Regions from separate parts of the Halomonas sp. KM-1 genome, predicted to be linked through region 3. Evidence: predicted binding sites of a transcription regulator. Region 3 holds the regulator's gene; each other region holds the start of a gene.
The links. Region 3 encodes sigma-54, which starts transcription at its own class of promoters, with help from an activator protein. Its sites were predicted from a motif close to TGGCACNNNNNTTGCTNT; they were not measured.
Positions count from the first base shown of each region.

Region 1: a site for sigma-54 is predicted at 2,289-2,306, ahead of B8115_RS13150 (urease accessory protein UreD). Genes of this name have one in related genera too.
Region 2: a site for sigma-54 is predicted at 2,142-2,159, ahead of B8115_RS00780 (amino acid ABC transporter substrate-binding protein). Genes of this name have one in related genera too.
Region 4: a site for sigma-54 is predicted at 2,743-2,760, ahead of B8115_RS18430 (CmpA/NrtA family ABC transporter substrate-binding protein). Genes of this name have one in related genera too.

Region 1 covers NZ_BAEU01000117.1:19,096-23,270, reverse strand. The annotation lists gene ureC (urease subunit alpha) at 1-712, opposite strand, end outside; gene B8115_RS13160 (urease subunit beta) at 709-1,029, opposite strand; gene B8115_RS13155 (urease subunit gamma) at 1,040-1,342, opposite strand; gene B8115_RS13150 (urease accessory protein UreD) at 1,360-2,253, opposite strand; gene urtE (urea ABC transporter ATP-binding subunit UrtE) at 2,481-3,179, opposite strand; gene urtD (urea ABC transporter ATP-binding protein UrtD) at 3,179-4,018, opposite strand; gene urtC (urea ABC transporter permease subunit UrtC) at 4,015-4,175, opposite strand, start outside.
Region 2 covers NZ_BAEU01000014.1:16,596-20,770, forward strand. The annotation lists gene B8115_RS00775 (amino acid ABC transporter permease) at 1-938, opposite strand, end outside; gene B8115_RS00780 (amino acid ABC transporter substrate-binding protein) at 1,047-2,075, opposite strand; gene ahpF (alkyl hydroperoxide reductase subunit F) at 2,430-3,986, opposite strand; gene ahpC (alkyl hydroperoxide reductase subunit C) at 4,161-4,175, opposite strand, start outside.
Region 3 covers NZ_BAEU01000141.1:63,556-67,730, reverse strand. The annotation lists gene rapZ (RNase adapter RapZ) at 1-919, opposite strand, end outside; gene ptsN (PTS IIA-like nitrogen regulatory protein PtsN) at 966-1,436, opposite strand; gene hpf (ribosome hibernation-promoting factor, HPF/YfiA family) at 1,443-1,751, opposite strand; gene B8115_RS17740 (RNA polymerase factor sigma-54) at 1,860-3,281, opposite strand; gene lptB (LPS export ABC transporter ATP-binding protein) at 3,457-4,175, opposite strand, start outside.
Region 4 covers NZ_BAEU01000146.1:33,147-37,321, reverse strand. The annotation lists gene B8115_RS18440 (ABC transporter ATP-binding protein) at 1-411, opposite strand, end outside; gene ntrB (nitrate ABC transporter permease) at 417-1,274, opposite strand; gene B8115_RS18430 (CmpA/NrtA family ABC transporter substrate-binding protein) at 1,276-2,658, opposite strand; gene B8115_RS18425 (sigma 54-interacting transcriptional regulator) at 2,948-4,175, shown strand, end outside.

The DNA.
Region 1 (4,175 bases), on a different contig from region 3:
CGGCCACACCCAGGCAGGTATCGATGGAAGCCGGGGTGGTGCCCCAGTCCTCGTGCAGCTTGAGGCCGATCACCCCGGCCTCGATCTGCGCCTCGAGTGCCTCAGGCAAGCTGGCATTGCCCTTGCCAAGCAGGCCGACGTTCATCGGCAGCTCGTCCACCGCCTGCAGCATCCTACCGATGTGCCAGGCGCCCGGCGTACAGGTGGTGGCATTGCTGCCGGTGGCAGGTCCGGTGCCGCCGCCAAGCATGGTAGTGATGCCGCTCATCAACGCCTCTTCCACCTGCTGCGGGCAGATGAAATGGATGTGCGCGTCGATGCCGCCGGCAGTGAGGATCTTGCCCTCACCAGCGATCACCTCGGTGCCGGGGCCGATGACGATCTCCACATCGGGCTGGGTGTCGGGGTTGCCCGCCTTGCCGATGGCCGCGATACGGCCCGCCTGGATGCCCACATCGGCCTTGACGATGCCCCACCAGTCGAGGATCAGGGCGTTGGTGATCACGGTATCCATCACCGTGGCGTCGGCGCGCTGGCTCTGGCCCATGCCGTCGCGAATCACCTTGCCGCCGCCGAACTTAACCTCTTCGCCATAGTGGGTGGCGTCGCGCTCCACCTCGATCCACAGCTCGGTGTCGCCCAGGCGCACGCGATCGCCTACGGTGGGGCCGTACATGTCGGCATAGGCCTGCCGGCTGATGCTGGTGCTCATGCCTCACCTCCTTCAAGCGATCCCATTACCTCGCCGCGGAAACCGTAGATATGGCGACTGCCGGCAAAGGGGATCAACGTAACCTCACGGGTCTGGCCCGGCTCGAAGCGAATCGCCGTGCCCGCCGCCACGTCCAGGCGAAAGCCGCGCGCCCTCGTACGGTCGAAGACCAGTGCCGGGTTGGTCTCGGCGAAATGATAGTGGGAGCCGACCTGGATCGGCCGGTCGCCGGTATTGGCCACCTCCAGCGTGATCCGCTCGCGCCCGGCGCAGAGCTCGATCTCGCCGTCCTGTAATTGATACTCACCGGGAATCATGGATGGCTCCTTAGACAATCGGTGTATGCACCGTCACAAGTTTCGTTCCGTCAGGAAACGTGGCTTCGACCTGCACCTCGTGCACCATCTCGGCCACCCCGTCCATGACATCGTCACGGCCGAGGATCTCGCGTCCGTAGCTCATCAGCTCGGCCACGCTGCGCCCATCGCGCGCGCCTTCCATGATCTCGAAGCTGATCAGCGCCACGGCCTCGGGATAGTTGAGCTTGAGGCCGCGTGCCCGGCGTCGTTCGGCCAACTGGGCGGCGGAGAACAGCAGCAGCTTGTCCTTGTCTCTCGGGGTCAGTTCCATGCGTCTCTCCTGGTGAGTCAGGTGAACCAGATACGGGGCGGATGAGCGGGCACACCGATCAGCAGTGGCCTCAGGCAGGCCCAGGCTTGCCGGCAGATCTCCCAGGCTTCGTTGCGTTCATGACCCAGGTAACGCAACAACAGCACGCCGTGGCGCACGGTCACCGCCCAGCGCGGGCTCGCCGTTATCGCATCGCGCAGCGCCTCGATGGCTGCGGGTTCGTCGGCGAGACCCACGGCCCACAGGGTGGCCTGCACGCTGGCGCCACCCTGGCCCCAGCGACCGGCAAAGCGCGGATGTGCCGGGTCAAGCGGTTGGCGCTCCAGCCACAGTGGCTTGCCATCGCGAAACAGCCGGAAGCGCTGATCGATGCGTCCCGATACATAGGGCAGCCGGCTCGCCGGCCGGCCCAGCGCCAGCACTTCCCAGCCCAGGCAGCGTGCGCCCGCGTCGAGTTCGATGAGCGTCTCCTGCATGCCCCGCGAGCCATCGAAGGCGATGGTCTCCTGGGGCAGCCATTCGAGAATGCCGTGCGGCGATACCTTCAGGCTGGTGCGCTGTTCCCACGCCACGCCGTGGCTGTCGGCCCGGTAGAGCTTGTTGGCGGCCGGCGTGGTCAGCAGCGCATGGGCTTGCGCCTCGACCCGCGCGGCGATGCTCAAGGCATCACCGCTGACCAACCCGCCGGGCGGGTGCAGCAGGTAAACGTGGCAGGCGCCATCTCGCCCTTCCGGATAGAAAGGCCGCTGCACCCGCAGCGGGCCGCGGTGGCACGCCTCGACCATACGCGTGCGCCCATCGCGGCAGTCAAAGCCGAGCGCCAGCGACGCCGCCCAGTGACGCTCGGCATCGAAGCGATGGCCGGAGTGCGTTGCTGGCTTGGCGAAAGCAGAGGTGGCGAAAGCGGTCATTGGCGGCTCATGGCATGGCGTGTCTGACCAACCCTTCAGCAAGGGACGTACCAGCTTGGTGAATCGCCCCGACACGCTTTTATAAACAATGCCTTATAAAAAATTCGGCGGGGCGTATACACGTCCCACCGACTCTTTTTGGTGCGTCAGATCAGTAATTTCGCACCAATCTCGCGCGCCCTTGTCGCTAATAGCACCTTTCTGGTGCAGTCGTCGTCACAGCCGCCCTATACCGTCAGGTGTTCCTTGATCAGCGTATCGGAGAGTTCCGCGATCTCCCCCTTGGCCACCGGCCTGCCGCGATCCATGATCACGAAACGGTCGGCGTACTTACGAGCGAAAGGCAGCTTCTGCTCCACCAGCAGCACGGTGAGACCGTCCTCCTCGATCAGCTTGCGAATCACCTCGCCGATCAGGGTGACGATATTGGGCTGAATGCCCTCGCCCGGTTCGTCGAGGATCAACAAGCGGGGTTCGATCACCAGGGCACGACCGATGGCCAACTGCTGCTGCTGGCCGCCGGAGAGATCCCCGCCCCGGCGGTGCTCCATCTCCTTGAGCACCGGGAAGAGCTCATAGATGCGCTCCGGAATGGTGCGTCGACCATCTCCGCGAGCCGCCAGACCGGTGCGCAGGTTCTCCTCCACGGTCAGCAAGGGAAAAATCTGCCGCCCCTGGGGCACGTAGCCGATCCCGAGACGCGAGCGATCTTCCACCCGACGCTTGGTCAGCTCCACATCATCGGCATAGCGAATGCTGCCAGAGGAGACCTTCACCTCGCCCATGATGGCCTTCATCAGGGTAGTCTTGCCCACCCCGTTGCGGCCCATCACGCAGGTGCACTGCCCCGCTGGCACGGCCAGGTCGAGATCCCACAGGGTGTGGCTCTCGCCATAGAACTGGTTGAGCTTGTCGATTGCCAGCATTAGAGCGTCTCCTCCTCGACTTCGGCGCCGAGGTAGACTTCGATCACCCGTGGGTCACTGGAGACCTGATCCATGCTGCCCTCCGCCAGTACGCTGCCCTGATGCAGCACCGTCACCTTGCGCGCGATGGAGCGCACGAAACCCATATCGTGCTCGACCACGACAACAGATTGTTTTCCCGCCAACCCGGTGAGCAGTTCGGCGGTACGCTCCATCTCCTGCTCGGTCATGCCGGCCACCGGTTCGTCCACCAGCAGCAGACGCGGTCGTTGCATCAGCAGCATGCCGATCTCCAGCCACTGCTTCTGGCCGTGGGAAAGAATGCCCGCCGGGCGGGCGTGCAGCGCCTTCAGGCCGATGATCTCCAGCACCTCGTCGATGTGATCACGTATCTCACCGTTCATGCGCGCAGTGAGCGTGGGCAGGATGCGCTTGTCGGCGGCCATCGCCAGCTCCAGGTTCTCGAACACCGTGAGCACCTCGAACACCGTCGGTTTCTGGAACTTGCGGCCGATGCCGAGACTGGCGATATCCGGCTCGTTCATGCTCAGCAGGTCGTGACGGCTGCCGAACCACACCTGGCCGCTGTCGGGCCGGGTCTTGCCGGTGATGATGTCCATCATGGTGGTCTTGCCGGCGCCGTTGGGTCCGATGATGCAGCGTAGCTCGCCGTCGTCGATGGTCAGGTTGAGATCGTTGATCGCCTTGAAGCCGTCGAAGCTGACCGTCACATCCTCCAGGTAGAGGATCGGCCCGTGCCGCACGTCTACCGGCGACTCCGCGGGCACCAGAAAATCGAATACCCGATCACGGCTGGCCAGGGAACGCAGAATGCTCATGCCGATGCCTCCTTGCCGGAAAACGAACCGTCAGCGTCGCGACGGCGGCGTAGCCTGAGCGCCAGCAGCCCTGCCACGCCCTTGGGCAGGAACACCGTGACCAGCACGAAGAGTCCGCCCAGGGCGAACAGCCAGGCGTCCGGCATCGCCCCGGTGA
Region 2 (4,175 bases), on a different contig from region 3:
ACCACCAGGCGCAGCACCAGGTTCTGCGGCAGGCTCAACGCCTGGGCCGCTTCGGTCTGACCATGGGAGATCGCCTGGATACCGGAGCGTACGATCTCGGCGATGAACGACGCCGTGTAGATCGATAGCGCCAGCCACAGAGCGAGGAACTCGGGGATGATGGTGATGCCGCCGCGGAAGTTGAAGCCGCGCAGCTCAGGCACGTCCCAGGTGACGGGCACACCGGTCGCCACCAGAATGAATAGCGGTAGGCCGACGATCAAGGCCAGCGAGATCCAGCCCGCAGGCAGGCGCTTGCCGGTGGCCTCGTGGCGGCGCTTGTTCCAGATCGTCAGCGCGATGCTGGCGACCACGGCGATACCGAAGGCCAGCGGGATCAGGCCGAAGCCCGACTCGAACAATGGCTCGGGCAGAAACAGCCCGCGTACGTTGAGAAAGATGACTTCGCCGAAAGCCAGGCTATCGCGCGGACCGGGCATGGCCCGCAGCACGGCGAAGTACCAGAAGAAGATCTGCAGCAGCAGTGGAATGTTACGGAAGATCTCGATATAGCCGCTGGCCAGCCGGGCGATCAGCCAGTTGGGCGACAGCCGCGCGATACCGACGATGAAACCGATGATGGTGGCGGCCACGATACCCAGTGCCGATACCAGCAGCGTATTGAGCAGGCCCACCACGAAGGTACGACCGTAGGTGCTCTGGGACGAATATTCGATCAGGGTCTGGCCGATGCCGAATCCGGCGGTTCTTTCGAGAAAGCCAAAGCCGGTGGTGATGCCGCGGGCGGCCAGGTTGGCCTGTGTATTGCCGATGATGTAGAGCAGAAAAGCGATGACAGCGGCAATCAGCAGCGCCTGGAAGATCAGGGCGCGCTTGGCGCGGTCGCGCCAGAAAGGCGGTTTGGGGCCCAGCGAGTGAGCCTTGGAGCGAACGGACATGAAGGGACTCTCCGCCTGGATCCGTCAAGCAGTTATCAAACCCCGGCCTGGGGTGTCCGGGCCGGGGCAGGGTTGGATCGAGGCACCTCAGGTGACTCGGGCGGTCGATCAACGAATCGGCGGAGCGTACTGGAAGCCACCGTCGGTCCACAGGGCGTTGGCACCACGCTCGATCTGCAGCGGTGAGTCCATGCCCACGTTGCGCTCGAAGCTCTCGGCGTAGTTACCCACTTGGCTGACGATGTTGTAGGCCCAGTTGGCATCGAGGCCCATGCCCTCGCCGTAGTTGCCGTCCTGACCGAGCAGGCGGGCGATGTCCGGGTTGCTGGAGTCGCGCATCTCGTCGGCGTTCTCGCTGGTCACGCCCAGCTCTTCGGCGTTGAGCATGGCGAACAGCGACCACTTGACGATGTTGAACCACTGATCGTCGCCCTGGCGCACCACCGGGCCCAGCGGTTCCTTGGAGATGACATCGGAGAGGACCACAGCGCTGTCGGGATCGGAAAGCTGGATGCGCAGTGCGGCGAGCTGGGAGGTATCGGAGGTCAGCACGTCACAGCGGCCAGCCTCGAAGCCGCCTACGGTCTGCTCGGAGGTATCGAAAACGATGGGGTCGAACTCCATGCCGTTGGCACGGAAGTAGTCGGCCAGGTTCAGCTCGGTAGTAGTACCCGACTGGATACAGACCGCAGCGCCGTCGAGCTCGCTCGCGCTGCTCACGCCCAGGTCACGCGAGACGAGGAAGCCCTGACCGTCGTAGAAGTTCACACCGGCGAAGTTGAGGCCCAGAGTGGTATCGCGAGTGGTGGTCCAGGTGGTGTTGCGCGAAAGGATGTCGACCTCGCCGGACTGCAGCGCGGTGAAACGCTCCACGGCGTTCAGCGAGATGTAGCGCACGGCTTCGGCATCGCCGAAAACCGCAGCTGCCACGGCACGACAGACATCGACGTCCAGCCCCTGCCATTCGCCCTGGTCGTCGGGGGCGGAGAAGCCCGGCAGGCCGTCGCTGACGCCACACTGGACGGCGCCACGCTCGAGGGTGTTCTGCAGGGTGTTGGCCGAGGCCAGGGAGGCGCTACCCAGTGCCAGTGCCGCTGCGGAAGTGGCCAGTAGCCACTTGTTCTTGTTGTCACGCATGAAAAATATCCTCGATGGGTTATTGGTCTTCTTGAGTGATGCATGCCTGGGCATGTGCCCAGCACCTTAGCAAGGATTGTTCCAGGACAGGGATAGAGCAGGCAAAACACTTATTCAACGGTCGCAGCCAAGGCGATCCGTCCTGTGAGAGCGCACCGCCTTAGTGCGCCCAGAGCCTACCGGCAGCCCACTTGCACCTGCAGAGTGCCACCTGGAAGGAGGAGCGCCAGGCGGAGATCGAGACCGCTGAAAAGACGATGCCCTGCAGGTCATGGCCTGCGGGGCATCGAGTGAAGCGGCGGCCGGCAACGAGTTCCCGTTGCCGGCCGCGGACGTCAGTGACGTATTAGGGCGTCAGTGGCGAATCAGATAGTCGAAGGCGCCAAGTGCGGCCTTCGAGCCCTCGCCCATGGCGATGACGATCTGCTTGTAGGGCACGGTGGTGACGTCGCCGGCGGCGAAGATACCGGGCACCGAGGTCATGCCGCGCTCGTCGATCACGATCTCGCCGCGCGACGAGAGCTCGATGGGCGAATCGGTAAGCCACTCGGTATTGGGCACCAGGCCGATCTGGACGAAGATGCCCTCCAGCTCGAGCCGCTTGATCTCGCCGCTGGCACGCTCCTCATACGACAGGCCGTTGACCCGAGTGCCGTCGCCGTTCACTTCGGTGGTGCGCGCGCCGAGGATGATCTCGACGTTGGACAGGCTGCGCAGCTTCTTTTGCAGCACCGCGTCGGCACGCATCTCGTCCATGAACTCGATCAGCGTTACGTGACCGACGATGCCAGCCAGATCGATGGCCGCCTCGACGCCGGAGTTACCGCCGCCGATCACCGCCACGCGCTTGCCCTTGAACAGCGGACCGTCGCAGTGGGGGCAGTAAGCCACGCCCTTGTTGCGGTACTCGGCCTCGCCTGGCACGTTCATCTCGCGCCAGCGGGCGCCGGTAGAGAGAATCAGCGTCTTGCTCTTGAGGCGCGCGCCGGAGGCGAACTCCACCTCATGCTCGCCGCCCTGGTCGGCGGCCGGGATCAGCCTGACCGCACGCTGCAGGTTCATGATGTCGGCTTCATACTCCGTGACGTGCTGCTCGAGGGCCGCGGCCAGCTTGGGGCCTTCGGTGTAGGGCACGGAGATGAAGTTCTCGATGGCCATGGTATCGAGCACCTGGCCGCCGAAGCGTTCGGCCGCTACGCCGGTGCGGATTCCCTTGCGCGCGGCGTAGATGGCCGCTGCGGCGCCGGCCGGGCCACCGCCCACCACCAGCACGTCGAAGGCATCCTTCTCGTTGAGCTTGGCCGCCTCGCGCTGGGCCGCGCCGGTGTCGACCTTGGCCAGGATCTGCTCCAGGCTCATACGCCCCTGGTCGAAGGGTTCGCCGTTGAGGTAGATGCTCGGCACCGACATGATCTGGCGCTGTTCGACCTCGTCCTGGAACAGCGCGCCGTCGATGGCGACGTGGCGCACGCCCGGGTTGAAGATGGCCATCAGGTTGAGCGCCTGCACCACGTCGGGGCAGTTCTGGCACGACAGCGAGTAGTAGGTCTCGAAATGGAACTCGCCTTCGAGCGCCTTGATCTGGGCGAGGGTGTCGTCGCTGACCTTGGGCGGATGACCGCCCACCTGCAGCAGCGCCAGTACCAGCGAGGTGAACTCGTGGCCCATGGGGATACCGGCGAAGACCACGCCGGGCTCCTCGCCGGGACGGTTCAGGGCGAAGGAAGGCTTGCGCGCATCCGTACCGTCCAGGCGCAGGGTGATCTTGTCGCTCAGGGCGACGATGTCCTTCAGCAGCCCATGCAGCTCCTGGGATTTCGCGCCGTCATCGAGGGATGCGACGATCTCGAACGGCTGCGTGACCTTCTGCAGGTAGGCTTTTAGCTGACTTTTCAGATTGTCGTCCAACATGACAGCGGTTTCCTTCATGTCTGGGCTGGAAAATGGCAAGACGATGCTCTCAGCGCTGACGTGGCGTCGGCACAGGCATGGGCTTGCACGTATCGGAAAATCGCCCGGGCAGCACATGCCCGGGCGGGAACACACACGGGATCGGAAGCGAGCCCGCGGGTCAGGAAAGACCGATTAGATCTTGCCGAC
Region 3 (4,175 bases):
AGGTTTCCTTGCGTTCGGATGGCGCTGCGGTCGTCTCCTGCGTGGCAGTGACCGGTATATGAATGCCGAGTTCGCGGTGGCGCAGACGCACGTCGGGCTGCTGCTGGGCGAGGTGTCGGGCGAGACGTTCGGCCAGATACACCGAGCGATGCTGGCCGCCGGTGCAGCCGATGGCCACCGTGAGGTAGCTACGATGGCTGTCGCGATAGGCCGGCAGCCAGCGTTCTACCCAGGCGACGATGTCCTCGTGCATCTGGTGAACCAGCGGATACTGTTCGAGGAACTCCACGATACTCGCTTCGCGACCGGTCGCCGCACGCAAGCGCGGGTCCCAGTACGGATTGGGCAGACAGCGGGCGTCGAACACGATGTCAGCGTCGAGCGGTACGCCACCCTTGAAACCGAACGACTCCACCGTGAGGGTCAGCTGGTCGGCACGATGGCTGGCCACCTGCTCGGTGATGCGCCCACGCAGATCGTGCACCGAAAGCCGCGACGTATCGATGATCAGGTCGGCGAGGTTGCGAATCTCGCTCAGTGTCGTGTCTTCCGTTTCGATGGCTTCGCTCAGGGTCATGTCCCTGTCTCGGGTCAGCGGGTGCCGGCGCCGGGTGGCGGAGTAGCGCTCGATCAGGATCCGCGCATCGGTGGTGAGGTAGACGATCTGACAGTCGACCTGCTTGGCGCGCAGCTCCTCCAGCAGCCTGGGGAACCGTTCCAGCGCGTGAGGAAGATTGCGCGCATCGATGCTTACGGCGATGCACTGCTGTGCCGTGGGTGAGCCGCGCAGCTCGTCGACCAGCGAGCCGAGCAGCATCGCCGGAAGGTTGTCGATGGCGTAGTAGCCGATGTCTTCGAGCGCCTGCAGTGCGATCGACTTGCCGGAGCCTGAGCGGCCGCTGATGATCACAAGCTGCATTACGTTTCTCCTGATCAGGGGCTGGCCGAGCGGCAAGGGGTAGCGGTCAGGCCGAAGACTGTCGTCGGATGGCGTCGATCAGACGCTCGTGAAGTTCGCGCTGGCTTTCGCACTTGCGCAGCCGTGAACGGGTCTCGGCATCGTTCATCACGCCGGCTACCTGGCTCAGCAGCGACAGATGCGTATCGTCGGCCTCCTCGGGTACCAGCAGCACGAAGACCAAGTCGACCGGTTCGCCGTCGATGGCGTCGAAATCGATGGGCTCGGCCAGCTTGAGGAAGGCGGCGACTGGGCTGTGGCAGTGCGGGCTTCGCGCATGCGGAATGGCGACGCCATTGCCGATGCCGGTGCTGCCCAGTCGCTCACGGCCGATCAATCGGCCGAAGACCTCCTGGCTATCGAGGCTCGGGGTGTTCTGCGCAATGAAGGTGCTGAAAAACTCCAGCACCCTCTTCTTGCTGCCCCCGGGAACGTCGAACAGCGCGCGTTCAGGGGGCAGTATGGTTTCCAGTGTCATGGCAACTCAGCGAATGCCGGCGCCCTGGGCGCGGGCCTGGGCCTTTTCCTTGTGCTTGACCAATTGGCGGTCGAGCTTGTCGGTCAGCGCATCAATGGCGGCGTACATGTCCGGGTCGGAGGCTTCGGCATGCAGGTCGGCACCGGCGGCATGCAGCGTGCAGGCGGCCTGTTGGCGCTCCTTCTCGATGGACAGGGTGACCTGGACGTTGGTGATGTTGTCGTAGTGCCGTTGGACGCGGCTAAGCTTCTCGCTCACGTAGTCACGCAGGGAATTGGTCAGTTCAACATGATGGCCGGTGATGTTGACTTGCATGACAAGCTCCTTCGTCCTTCGAGTGGTGGTTTGATTGTAACCCTTTTTGCCTCCTTGCAAACCCCTCCGAACGACGCTCTTGTCCGCTGTCAACGCTGCGTTTCGACTTCAACGAAAGCGCTTGCGTTCGCTCGAGGAGGGTATCCCCAGCGCTTCACGATACTTGGCCACGGTGCGGCGCGCCACCTGAATGCCGTCGTCGGCCAGCAGCTCCACCAGGCGGCTGTCCGAGAGCGGCTTGCGCGGTGGCTCGTCGGCGATCAGCTTGCGAATGCGGGCGCGAATCGCGGTGCTGGAGTGAGCGTCTCCCTCGCCGTTGCCGCCGACATGGCTGGAGAAGAAATACTTCAGTTCGAATACGCCGCGCGGCGTGTGGATGAACTTCTGCGTCGTCACCCGCGATATGGTCGACTCGTGCATCTCCACGGCCTGGGCGATGTCGGCCAGCACCAGGGGCTTCATCGCCTCCTCGCCCTGCTCCAGGAAGTCGATCTGGCGGGCCATGATCTCGCGCCCCACCCGCAGCAGGGTGTCGTTACGGCTGGCCAGGCTCTTCATCAGCCAGCGAGCTTCCTGAAGGTGGTCCTTGAGAAACTGGTTGTCCTGGCTCTTGTCGGCGCGCCGCACCAGGGCGACGTAGTCGGGCTGGATGCGCAGCCGTGGCAGCGCTTCGGCATTGAGCTCCACGCGCCAGCCGGACTCGTCGTGATAGGCGACCAGGTCGGGGGTGATGTAGTTGCTGCCGACCTCGGCATAGTCGCTGCCGGGGCGGGGGTTCAGGGAGCGTACCAGAGCAATGGCGTCGTCGAGGGCCTCGTCGTCCAGGCTCAGGCGGCGCTTGAGCAGGCGGCGGTCGTCGGCGGCCAAGGCCTCGAGAAACTGGCGCACCAGGCGGCGTGCCTGGGGCAGCAGGGGAGTGTCGTCAGGCAGGGTGGCGAGCTGCAGCATCAGGCATTCGCGTAGATCCCGGGCGAAGACACCGGTGGGTTCGAACTGCTGCAGGCGCAGCAGCACCTGCTCGACCTCGCGGGTGGGCAACCCCTCGAGGCCCTGGCGCCGCAGGCCGTCGCGGATCTCTTCCAGCGGCTGGGTCAGGTAGCCGGTGCCGTCCACGGCATCGATCAGGCTCTCGGCAATCTGGCGCTGACGCTCGTTCACATCGATCATCGCCAACTGCCACATCAGGTGGCCGGCCAGCGTCTGCCCAGAGGCCTGGCGTTCGAAGTCGGGGCCTTCACCGGTGGCGCCGGCGGTGCCGCTGCCATGATCGGGATAGGTATCCGTCCAGTCGCTGTCGGTGGAGAGCTCACCGGGAATTTCGCTGGCCCAGTCGTCGCTCTGGGGGTCGCTGACGGCCTGTTCGCCGAAGCCGTCGTCGAGCTCCAGCATGGGATTGGACTCGAGAGCTTGCTGGATCTCCTGGCGCAAGTCCAGGGTGGAGAGCTGCAGCAGCGCGATGGCCTGCTGTAGCTGTGGTGTCATGGTCAGCTGAGTGCCGACTCGCAGTTGCAATGATGCTTTCATGGCCATGAGAATAATGGGCTCATTTGCCGGAAAGACTCTACCCTAGACTGGCCGAGGATCACTTGCAAGAGCTCAAGGCTGCAATAAGCATGCCATCGGCAATATTCATGCCTGTTAGAAGGTTTTAATTTAAGATCAGGTTCTTGCTTGTCAGAGCGGAATGCGCTATGGACATGGCGCACTAAAGGCGGAAGTCTTCACCGAGATAGACTTCGCGCACGCGTCGGTTGGCCAGGATGGCTTCGGCGTCACCTTCCGCGATGATCTGGCCGTCGCCGACAATGTAGGCCGAATCGCAGATATCCAGCGTCTCGCGAACGTTGTGATCGGTGATCAGCACGCCGATGTCGCGGGCCTTCAGCTGGCGGATGATGCCCTTGATCTCGCCCACCGAGATCGGGTCGACCCCGGCAAAGGGCTCGTCCAGCAGAATGAAGGCCGGCTCGGTGGCCAGCGCCCGGGCGATTTCCACTCGCCGCCGCTCACCCCCGGACAGGCTCATGCCCAGGTTGTCGCGGATGTGGGTGACGTGAAAGTCCTCCAGCAGCTGCTCCAGGCGCTGCTGACGCCCCTGACGATCCAGGTCCTTGCGTGTTTCCAGGATTGCCATGATGTTGTCGGCCACCGAGAGCTTGCGGAAGATCGAAGCTTCCTGAGGCAGATAGCCGATGCCCGCCTTGGCGCGCTCGTGCATGGCGCTCTTGGAGAGGTCGAGATCGTCGATGCAGACGTTGCCGGCATCGGCCTTGACCAGCCCCACGATCATGTAGAACGAGGTGGTCTTGCCGGCACCGTTGGGGCCGAGCAGCCCCACAACGCAGCCCTGTTCGATGGAGAGACTGATGTCGTGCACCACGCGCCGGCGCTTGTAGCTTTTCGCCAGGTGACGGGCGTGCAGGG
Region 4 (4,175 bases), on a different contig from region 3:
CTTGCGTGTGATCACCTCCTTGAGCCCGACCATCTCCAGGTAGTGCAGGCTGTGTTCGGTGACCTGGCTCTCCTTCCACTCGGGCCAGCGGGCACGCACGCCGAAACGCACGTTCTCCAGTGCCGTGAGCCACGGCAGCAGGCTGTAGTTCTGGAACACCACGCCGCGCTCGAGGCTGGGGCCGTCGATCTCGCGGCCATCCATGATCATGGCGCCGTCGCTCAGGCTGTCGAGCCCGGCCAGGGCGTTCATGATGGTCGACTTGCCGCAGCCGGAGTGGCCGATGATGCAGACGAACTCGCCCTTCTGCAGTTGGAAGCTGACTTTCTCGAAGACCGTGAGATCCGCGCTGCCCTTGCTGCCGGGAAAGCGCTTGGCGGCCTGTTGAACTTCCACGAAGGCATGACTCATGGCGCTTACTCCTGATAGGTGACCAGCCGGGCGACGGAGGAGAGCGCGAGGTCGAGCAGCATGCCCACCACGCCGATCACCAGAATCGCGAAGATCACGCTGGTCAGGTCGAGGTTGTTCCATTCGTTCCACACGAAGTAACCGATGCCGGTGCCACCCACGAGCATTTCGGCGGCCACGATCACCAGCCAGGCAATGCCGATGGAGATGCGCATGCCGGTGAGGATGGTGGGGGCCGCGGCGGGCAGGATGACCTTGAAGGCCGTCTTCAGCGGCGACAGCTCGTGGGTACGGGCCACGTTGACCCAGTCGCGGCGCACACCTGCCACACCGAAGGCAGTGTTGAGCAGCATCGGCCAGATCGAGCAGATGAAGATCACGAAGATGGCCGAGGCCTCGGCGTCGCGAATGATGAACAGGGCCAGCGGCATCCAGGCCAGCGGCGAGATCGGCCGCAGCACCTGGATATAGGGGTTGAGCGCGCGGTACATCAGCGGCGACATGCCGATCAGAAAGCCCACGGGAATGGCGATCACCGCCGCCATCAGATAGCCGGTGAGCACCCGGTAGAGCGAATAGCCGAGCTGAATGCCGATGCCCTTGTCGTTGGGGCCGGCGTCGTAGAAGGGGTTGGAGAGCTCGACCCAGGCGCGTTCGAGAATCGCCGAGGGCGGCGGTACCCGTGCCGTCTCGTCGGCGCCTCCCATCAGCAGCTCGTATTCGCTGAGCTCCTCGCCGCCGCCCAGCACGGGCGCACGCTCGAGACCTTCCCACAGGCCCAGGCCCACGACCAGCAGCAGCACGGCCAGCAGTGTGGCCCGAGCGTTCAGGCTCAGTTTCCATTCGGTGGTGGTGCGGTCCATGTCAGCTCCTCCTCAGCGCGAAGCTCTCGACGTAGGCTTCGGGCTCGGTGTAGTCGAAGGTCTTGCCCATGATCTCGAACTGGCGGGCGTTCTCCTCCGGGGCGTCGTAGCCCAGTTCGCGCATCACCTCGCGGGCATCGGTGGCGAGATAGACGTCGCGGGCGATCTGCTGATAATCGATGTCGCCGTTGATGTAGCCCCAGCGCTTCATCTGGGTGAGGATCCATATCGCCATCGAGTGCCAGGGGAAGGGATCGAAGTCGATGCGGTCGGGCACGTTCTGCACGTTGCCCAGGCCATCGGCGAAGCGCCCGGTCAGCACCTGTTCGATCACCGTTACCGGCTGGTTGAGATAGGCGGCGGGGGCGATGGCCTCGGCGATCTCGGCGCGGTTGGCCGGGTCGGAGGAGTACTGGGTGGCATCGACGATGGCGCGCAGCAGGGCGCCATAGGTGTTGGGGTTCTCGCGAGCGAAGCGCGCGCTGGTGGCGAAGGCGCAGCACGGGTGGCCGTCCCAGATCTCCTTGGTCAGTAGATGGATGAAGCCGATCCGCTCATAGACCGCGCGCTGGTTGAACGGGTCGGGAGAGAGAAAGCCGTCGATGTTGCCGGCGCGCAGGTTGGCGACCATCTCGGGCGGCGGGATGACGCGAATCTGGATGTCCCGATCCGGATCGAGACCGTGTTCGGCCACGTAGTAGCGCAGCAGGAAGTTGTGCATCGAGTACTCGAAGGGCACGCCGAAGGTGAAACCGCGCCACTGCTCGGGGTCGCGCTTGTCCTGATGGTCGTTGTGCAGCACGATCGCCTGGCCGTTGACGTTCTCGATGGCCGGCGCAACGAAGTGCCGCGAACTGGAGCCGGCGCCCAGGGTCATGGCCAGCGGCATCGGCGTCAGCATGTGGGCGGCATCGAAGCGGTCGTTGAGCGAATTGTCGCGGATCAGCGCCCAGCCCGCGGCCTTGATCACGTTCACGTCGAGCCCGTAGCGTTCGTAGAAGCCCATGGGGTGGGCCATGATGATCGGCGTGGCGCAGGTGATGGGGATGAAGCCGATATCCAGCTGGCTCTTCTCCAGCGGCCCCAGGCTCTCCTGGGCGGCGGCCTTGATCGCGCCCAGCGGCAGAATGGTAGACAGCGCTGCCGCCACGGTACCGCCGCCGACCAGCTTCATGAACTGGCGGCGATGCATGTCGCTGTGGCCGAAGATGCCGCGCACCAGAGCGCTCTCCACGACGCGATCCATCATCGCTTCGCTGTCGCGTGGGGCGTCGCTGGCATCATCGCGGCTGGCCGAACACTCACCACAGCCGCAGTGGCGGCCATGGACCAGTGACTGACGATGATCGAACGGGTTTCCCAGACTGTTGTGATCGTTGTTCATGTGGTTCCCCTCGAGAACGCAGGTAATCGATTGCCTGCACTCGCCTGGTGCATGGGGACAAGGCGTGCCGGCACTCTCTCCTGCCAAGCGAGTCACGTGCCATTCCTCGTGCTTTTCTTTCTAGTTTCGTAAAAACAATGGCTTGCAGGATGAGAGAGAGTGGCGGGAAAAGGCGACGATATGCGACGAAATTCCGTCATTGACGATATCTCGTTGCTTTCACGACGAAATGTCGTCACTGGTACGCTGCTTGTATGGATCAGGGCAGACTTCCTGTTGGAGTTCCACCATGTCTCTGCCCCAGGTACCGGAGCGCTTTGCCTTCGATCATGCCCCCATCGCCATGCTGCTGGCCGATCCCCGGGCCGACCGGCTGCTGGCCGCCAACGCCGAGGCGTGTCGCCTGCTGGGTGCCGACTTCGAGCGGCTCGCCTCACGCCCCTTCAGCCACTGCCTGGGACCTTCGTTGCCGATGTGGGTAGCGTTCAGCGACGAAACCCAGCAGCGCTCACCGGCCTGGTCCGACGACCTGCTGCTGTTCGATGTGCAGCGCGCTCCGCGCCGGGTGGAGGTGTACGGGCAGGCGCTGGACGAGCATTGCTTGATGTTCGGCGTGATCGAGCTCGACAAGGCCGAGCAGCGCCGGGCGCGGGCCGAACTGTGGCGGCGTCACCGTCGCGGTCATGTGGGCTGGGAGCGGGTCGAGCAGGTGTTCGAGCGCATCGAGCGGCAAAACCAGTTGATCCTGGGCGCCGCCGGGGAGGGCATCTACGGGCTCGACGCCGAGGGCCGCACCACCTTCGTCAACCCGGCCGCCGAGCGCATCCTGGGCTGGAGTAGCGAAGACATGGTCGGCCATGACGCTCACCTGATGTTCCACCACACCCATGCCGACGGCAGCCACTTTCCTGTGCAGCAGTGTCCGATTCACGCCTCCTTCAGCGATGGTCAGGTGCATCGGGTCGACAACGAGGTGTTCTGGCACAAGAACGGCGAGGCGATCCCGGTGGAGTACACCAGCACGCCGATCTTCGAGACCGGGCGGCTGGTGGGCGCCGTGGTGCTGTTCCGTGACATTCGCGAGCGCAAGCGGGCCGAACAGCAGCTGCGCGATGCCCTGGCCGAGGTGGAATCGCTAAGGCAGCGCCTGGAGCTGGAGAACCAGTATCTGCAGGAAGAGATCACCGCCGAGATCAACCATCGTGAGATCGTCGGCGAGAGTCCGGCAGTGGCCCACCTGGTGCGCCAGATCGCGCTGGTGGCGCCCACCGACGCCAACGTGCTGGTCACCGGCGAGTCGGGCACCGGCAAGGAGCTGATCGCCCGAGCGATCCACGCCGGCAGCAGCCGCAGCGACCGGCCGCTGATTCGGGTCAACTGTGCGGCGATTCCCCGCGACCTGTTCGAAAGCGAGTTCTTCGGCCATGTGAAGGGAGCCTTCACCGGTGCGGTGAGCGATCGACCGGGACGCTTCGAGCTGGCCGATGGCGGGACCCTGTTTCTCGACGAGGTGGGGG